2 linked regions of the Roseibium sp. Sym1 genome follow. The protein of the gene in region 1 interacts with the protein of each later gene in a pairwise test. Links are inferred from orthologs where the notes say so. Each region holds a gene or a part of one and is shown in the gene's direction. Other genes may lie near its edges. The genes, in order: O6760_RS24230 and O6760_RS09355.

Region 1 (3,117 bases):
CGTCCATGTCGTTCTCGAAGAAGTGGTTCGCGCCCGGAATGGTCTCGTGGTCGATGACGATGCCCTTCTGGGTTTTCAGCTTGTCGACCAGCGTCTGCACGTCCTTCTGCGGCACGACCTTGTCGTTGTCGCCGTGAACGATCAGGCCGGAAGACGGGCAGGGGGCCAGGAACGAGAAGTCGTGGAGGTTGGCGGGCGGCGCCACGGAAATGAAGCCTTCCACTTCCGGACGGCGCATCAGGAGCTGCATGCCGATCCAGGCACCGAACGAGAAGCCGGCAATCCAGCAGGCACGCGCGTCGGTATGGACGGTCTGCACCCAGTCAAGAGCCGCAGCCGCATCGGACAACTCGCCCTGGCCGTGATCGAAGGAGCCCTGGGAACGGCCGACGCCACGGAAATTGAACCGCAGAACGGCAAAACCGCGCCGGGCGAACATGTAATACATCTGGTAGACGATCTGGTTGTTCATCGTTCCGCCGAATTGCGGATGCAGATGCAGAACCAGCGCGATGGGCGCATTCCGTTTCTTGGCGGGATGGAACCGGCCCTCGAGCCGGCCGGCGGGACCGTTGAAGATCACCTCAGGCATGAAGAACTAAGTCCTTGTCATAATGTCGCGCAGGGAAACTGGCGCGTGAAATTAGGGTGCCGGTTACGTGGTTTCCCGTAAGTCTAAACTTGACTCTCAAGCTCCAAGTTTTTAGAACCCTGTTTAGAATTATTCGAAACTTCGCATCACCACCCAGAGGCAGTCCGGAAGGCAGCAATGCTCGGTTCGACCGGTTGGGGGTGTTATCGTCGTCACAGCGGAAAATTTCAAGGAATTTCGCACATGTGTCTGACAAACAAGCGAAATTTCGAGTCTGGATACAACAGCATCATGGGCCCGAGGTGTCATGCCGCGTCAGTCTGACCCGATCTATCTTGACCACAACGCCGGAGCACCGCTGCGTCCGGCAGTGCGCGAGATCATGATCGATGTCCTGGGTGATGCCGGAAATGCCTCTTCCGTTCACGGCCATGGCCGCAAGGCACGCGGCCGTATCGAGGCCGCGCGCGAGCAGGTTGCGCGTCTGTGCAAGGCAAGGACCCGTGCGGTGACCTTCGTGTCCGGCGGTACGGAAGCCAACATGACCGCATTGACGCCCGTCTGGCAGGACCAGGGAGCGCCGGTCTATCTCGACAAGCTGTTCCGCAGCGCGGTTGAACATCCCTCCGTCGTCACGGGGGGCCGTTTCGCCGCTGCGGACCAGGTTGTGCTTCCGGTCGACGAACAGGGGGCGGTGCGTCTGGAAGACCTGGAAGCGGCGGTGCGGGATGCGTCCCCGAGCCTGATTTCCGTGATGGCGGCCAACAATGAAACAGGCGTGATCCAGCCATTGGCGCGGATCGGTGAAATTGCAGGCAAGTATGGTCACTTTTTCCATGTAGATGCGGTGCAGGCCGCAGGCCGGATGGCGATTGACCTGGACGCATGGCAGGCAGATGTAGCGACCCTGTCGGCACACAAGTTCGGCGGTCCGCAAGGCATCGGCGCTGTTGTTGTCCGTTCCACGGCCAGGCTGCCATCTCCGCTGATGATCGGCGGTGGCCAGGAAAACTGGCGCCGTGGCGGCACGGAAAACGTGGCCGCGATTGCAGGCTTCGGTGTCGCGGGTACAGCTGCCCTTGAAGAGGCGTCCGACACGCGCCATCTGGAAGACTTGAAAGCCAGGCTTGAAACGGGACTGCGTGCCGTTTGTCCAGCGACCGTCATCTTCGGCGAGGGTGCAGACCGCCTGGCCAACACAAGCTGTTTTGCCGTTCCCGGAATTCCGGCGGAAACGGCATTGATCGCTTTCGATCTGGAGCGCGTATCCGTGTCGTCCGGGTCGGCCTGTTCTTCCGGCAAGGTGTCCGTGTCCCACGTTCTGACCGCCATGGGGGGCGCCGAGGATCTCGCGCGTTGCGCCTTGCGTGTCAGCATGGGCTGGGACACGCGCGCAGAAGACATCGACAGGTTCCTCGAGCTCTGGCCGGGGATCGTTGACAGGCTCAATCCGCAGGCACGCCACCAGGCGGCTTGACCAGGAGAATTCGGCGGTGCGTCCGCCAGCAACAGGCAGGCGAGGGCTGCTCCCTGCAACAGGATATGAAATGCGGGCACGGGGCCCGCTGAATGGAGGCAAGGTATGCCAGCTGTACAGGAAACCATCGACACGGTGAAAGCCATCGATGTTGACCAGTATAAATACGGCTTCGTAACGGACATCGAATCGGAAAAAGGCGCCAAGGGTCTTTCCGAGGAGACGGTGCGGTTTTTGTCGGCAAAGAAGAACGAACCGGAATGGATGACGGAGTGGCGGCTTGATGCCCTGCGCCGTTTCCAGCAGATGGTAGAGCCGAGCTGGGCACGTGTTTCCTATCCGAAGATCGACTTCGACGACCTTTATTACTGGGCCTCGCCGAAATCCGTCGAAGGCCCGAAAAGCCTTGATGAAGTCGACCCGGAACTGCTGGCGACCTACGCGAAACTCGGCATTCCACTGGCGGAGCAGGAAATCCTGGCCGGTGTCGAACCGAAGAACCGGGTTGCCGTCGATGCCGTCTTCGACTCGGTCTCCGTGGTCACCACCTTCAAGGAAGAGCTGAAGAAGGCCGGCGTCATCTTCTGCTCCATCTCGGAAGCGCTCCGCGAATATCCGGACCTGGTGAAGAAGTATCTCGGCTCGGTCGTGCCGGTCACCGACAACTTCTACGCAACGCTCAATTCGGCGGTCTTCTCCGACGGATCCTTCGTCTACATTCCCGAGGGCGTGCGCTGCCCGATGGAACTGTCGACCTATTTCCGCATCAACGAGCAGAACACCGGCCAGTTCGAGCGCACGCTGATCATCGCCGACAAGGGTTCCTACGTTTCCTACCTGGAAGGCTGTACCGCTCCGCAGCGCGACGAGAACCAGCTGCACGCGGCCGTGGTCGAACTGATCGCGCTGGACGATGCCGAGATCAAGTATTCCACCGTCCAGAACTGGTTCCCGGGCGACAAGGACGGCAAGGGCGGCATCTACAACTTCGTCACCAAGCGCGGCGACTGCCGCGGCAAGAACTCCAAGATCTCCTGGACCCAGGTCG
Region 2 (3,090 bases), 3.2 Mb from region 1 along the record:
CAGCACAAGGGCAAGCGACCCGTCCGGAGTGTCTCTCCAGCCGTCCAGATCTCCCGCCGCGGCGGCCTCGATGGCACCGAGAAATGTCTGCTTGCACCGCTTGTCGAACTTGTCGTCCTTGGCGAACCATTTCGACGAGCCCGCCTGCCACCAGAAATCAAGCACGTCGAGGGAGGAAATCGTCTGCTCACTCATGAATTGTCATCCGATCCGGAAATTGTAAAGTCTCGACGGCCGTCAGTGGCCTGCCGTCAGGGCACCGCAGGCAAGGGTTTCCCAATTGGCCTGATGCTCACGGATCTGGGCGCTCAGGAACCCCTCGTCCTTCAGCGCGGCCATTTCCGCCCGGAAAGCCTCGACCAGATCGGGATCCGTGCCCTTGCTGAAAACCGCCCAGAGCGGCTTTGCCAGGGCCTCGACGAAAATGACCGGCCGCAGCTGGCTGCCGTCATATCCCTGCTTGCATGCGCTTGCCTCGGCCAGAAATCCGGTCAGGGGCAGCATGTCGACCCGGCCGAGATAGAGCATTTCAATGCCCTGGTGAAAATCCGTGATCGGTACGAGCGTTCCCGAGCCCTCGAAGCCGAGTTTCTTGAGGTATGCGAGTAGATTGCTGCCGTCCTGCACGCCGATCCTGACATCGAGATCACGCAATTCCTCAATGCGTTCCACGTCGATCTTCGGCCGCGACGCCAGCTGATAGAAATACTGGCCATAGGGCGACACCTCGCCCAACCAGTGGAACCTGTCTTCCCGTTCGGGCGTGCGGGACAGTGAAAAGAACAGCACGTTGGGAGACGTCTCTGCCGTCAGCATGGCCCGTTTCCACGGCAGGAAATCAAACCCGGTGACCGTGACGGGAACGATCTCCCTGACCCGCTCCGCGGCCGCCAGCAGATAGGCTGTCACATAACCGTCCGGCTTGCCGTGATTGTCCCATTGCAAGGGTGCAAAACTCTGCGTGACGAGCCTGATCTCTCCCGGCTCGGCTTTCGCCGGGACGGCCAGAAGGGCAACCAGCGAAAGAGCAACCCACGCAACGTTCCAAAATCCCGTTTTCATCCAGCCATCCTGCTCCTGCACCGTGACGTCCGGCAGCCGACATTGTTTCCTGAAAACACCTGCCATGGCTCCGCCGGCCTGCAGCCGCCGACCGGTCCGTGTGCACATCCAGGCGTCGCACCGGCTCAAGCCGGTTTTTGTCGGCGTCCGCAAGATCCTGTGAAAACAACCTAGTTTTCACTTCCTAAACTTGTATGAATGCCTGTCCCGCCGTGATTTCCAGACTATGTTATGCAAAATCTGGCCATTGCACGGAGTCCATTCGGTGTCGACAGCGACCATGCTTGATCTCAAGGGCCTGAAATGCCCTCTTCCCGTCCTCAAGACCCGCAAGGCCCTGACGCGCCTGAACGACGGCGACCGGCTGACCGTGCTCACCACCGACCCCATGGCCGAAATCGATATTCCGCATTTCTGCCGCGAAAACGGCCACGCGCTGCTTGAGGCCGAGCGGACGGACAGCGGTCATCGCTTTGTGCTGGCCAAGGGCGGCTAGCCACAGTCCGTTCACGTGCCGCATCCGGCCAGGTCAGCTAGCGACTGAAATTGCAGGGCGAGCCGGGACGGCGATGCCTTTGGCGGGAGAGTACCCTATCCATAAGATCCTGCGATCCTGTCGATTTCGGCGGCCAGCTTCAGATCCAGCTGGCTCAAGCCGCCGACATCATGTGTCGACAGCGTGACGTCGACATTGCGATAGACATTCGACCATTCCGGATGATGGTTCATCTTTTCCGCAACAAGCGCGATTTGGGTCATGAAGGCAAAGGCCTGTCGAAAATCGTGCAGCTTGAAGGATCTGGATATGGCTTCCCGGCCTTCACACAGATGCCACTCCGGCAAGGCCTTCAACCCCGCGGCACGATCTTCCGGTTTCAATCGTTCTGCCATCTGCTCCTCCTACAGGATCTCGTGCTTGTCCCGTCTGCAGCACCGGATCATTGCGGCGAACCGGGCCGGTCCGGCCGATAAAGAACCGTGCGCCCGCGACGCGGCAATTGCAATCCCGGGACGAAGACGGCACGCTTCGCGCCTGTCCTCGGAAAGGGAAACATGTGAACCACGCCGTCCTGTTTGTCTGTCTTGGCAATATCTGCCGTTCGCCGCTGGCGGAAGGCGTTTTCCGCACGCTCGTCGAGGAGGCCGGCCAGACCGGCCGGTTTACGGTCGAATCGGCGGGCACCGGTGCCTGGCACATTGGAAACCCTCCGGACCCACGTTCGATCGATGTCGCCGCCCGGCACGGATTGGACATCAGTGCGCAACGGGCACGGCAGGTCTGCACGGAGGACTTTCACCGTTTCGATACGATCGTGGCCATGGACCGCGACAACCTTGAGACCCTGAAGTTCCGGACCGCCGGCGGATCCGCACGGATCCGCCTTCTGCTGAATGCCCCTGAACGGGACGTGCCGGACCCTTACTATGGCGGTCCGGACGGCTTTGACCACGTCCTGCGGCTGGTGCGCGCCGGCTGCGTCGACCTGCTCGATTCGCTGACGGGAGCCGGACAACCGCGATCAGGCGCACCGCAAGGTTCATAAATCCGTCTCACAGAGCGCTGTATTGATTGCAGTCCCGGTCAATTCCCTTGGCATGAACCATGAAAATCCTGTGGTGGTCTCTCGCGGCAGTCCTGATCCTTGCCGGCCTTGCAACGGTGTGGATGCCCATTCCGACGGGTGTGCCGTTGCTGGCGCTTGGCATGATCGTGATCGTCGGCACGAGCCGGAGCGCCGCGCGCTCCCTGCGCAGCCGCCGCCGCAAGACCCGGCACCTGAACAGCGCAATCACCTGGGTCGAGGAACGGTCGCCGCTGCAAATTGCCAGGATCCTGAAGCGAACCCGGCCTCGGAAGTGACAAACGCCACCGGCTCAGTGTTGCGAGAACACCCGTGCCGCGCCACGAAGGCGGCGCCCGGCTCCGGCCAGAAGCCGCTGCAAGGCCCGCCCGCGCCTGGTGAACCATTCATCTAGCTGTCGGTCGCTCACCAGCGGCGGTTGCCTGATGTAGAGCAGCCGGTAGAC

The links.
Region 2: the proteins of O6760_RS24230 (region 1) and O6760_RS09355 interact in binary tests that used the Escherichia coli proteins (3 or more experiments, as listed by UniProt). The link is inferred for Roseibium sp. Sym1 from one-to-one orthologs.

Annotation. Positions count from the first base shown.
Region 1 is NZ_CP114786.1:5,207,683-5,210,799, reverse strand. The notes cover bases 187-2,984. They hold O6760_RS24230 (cysteine desulfurase family protein), read left to right. Parts: upstream 187-899; coding sequence 900-2,069; downstream 2,070-2,984. Other genes in these bases: sufB (Fe-S cluster assembly protein SufB), read left to right, coding at 2,175-2,984; O6760_RS24235 (alpha/beta hydrolase), read right to left, coding at 187-592. Also shown: more of O6760_RS24235, read right to left, coding at 1-186; more of sufB, read left to right, coding at 2,985-3,117. UniProt on the Escherichia coli protein: Master enzyme that delivers sulfur to a number of partners involved in Fe-S cluster assembly, tRNA modification or cofactor biosynthesis. Catalyzes the removal of elemental sulfur from cysteine to produce alanine.
Region 2 is NZ_CP114786.1:2,049,221-2,052,310, reverse strand. The notes cover bases 153-2,923. They hold O6760_RS09355 (sulfurtransferase TusA family protein), read left to right. Parts: upstream 153-1,288; coding sequence 1,289-1,558; downstream 1,559-2,923. Other genes in these bases: O6760_RS09340 (hypothetical protein), read left to right, coding at 2,666-2,923; O6760_RS09345 (low molecular weight protein-tyrosine-phosphatase), read left to right, coding at 2,118-2,606; O6760_RS09350 (4a-hydroxytetrahydrobiopterin dehydratase), read right to left, coding at 1,654-1,953; O6760_RS09360 (substrate-binding periplasmic protein), read right to left, coding at 238-1,062; O6760_RS09365 (DUF924 family protein), read right to left, coding at 153-195. In the rest of the region: more of O6760_RS09365, read right to left, coding at 1-152; O6760_RS09335 (phosphatase PAP2 family protein), read right to left, coding at 2,938-3,090. UniProt on the Escherichia coli protein: Sulfur carrier protein involved in sulfur trafficking in the cell. Part of a sulfur-relay system required for 2-thiolation during synthesis of 2-thiouridine of the modified wobble base 5-methylaminomethyl-2-thiouridine (mnm(5)s(2)U) in tRNA.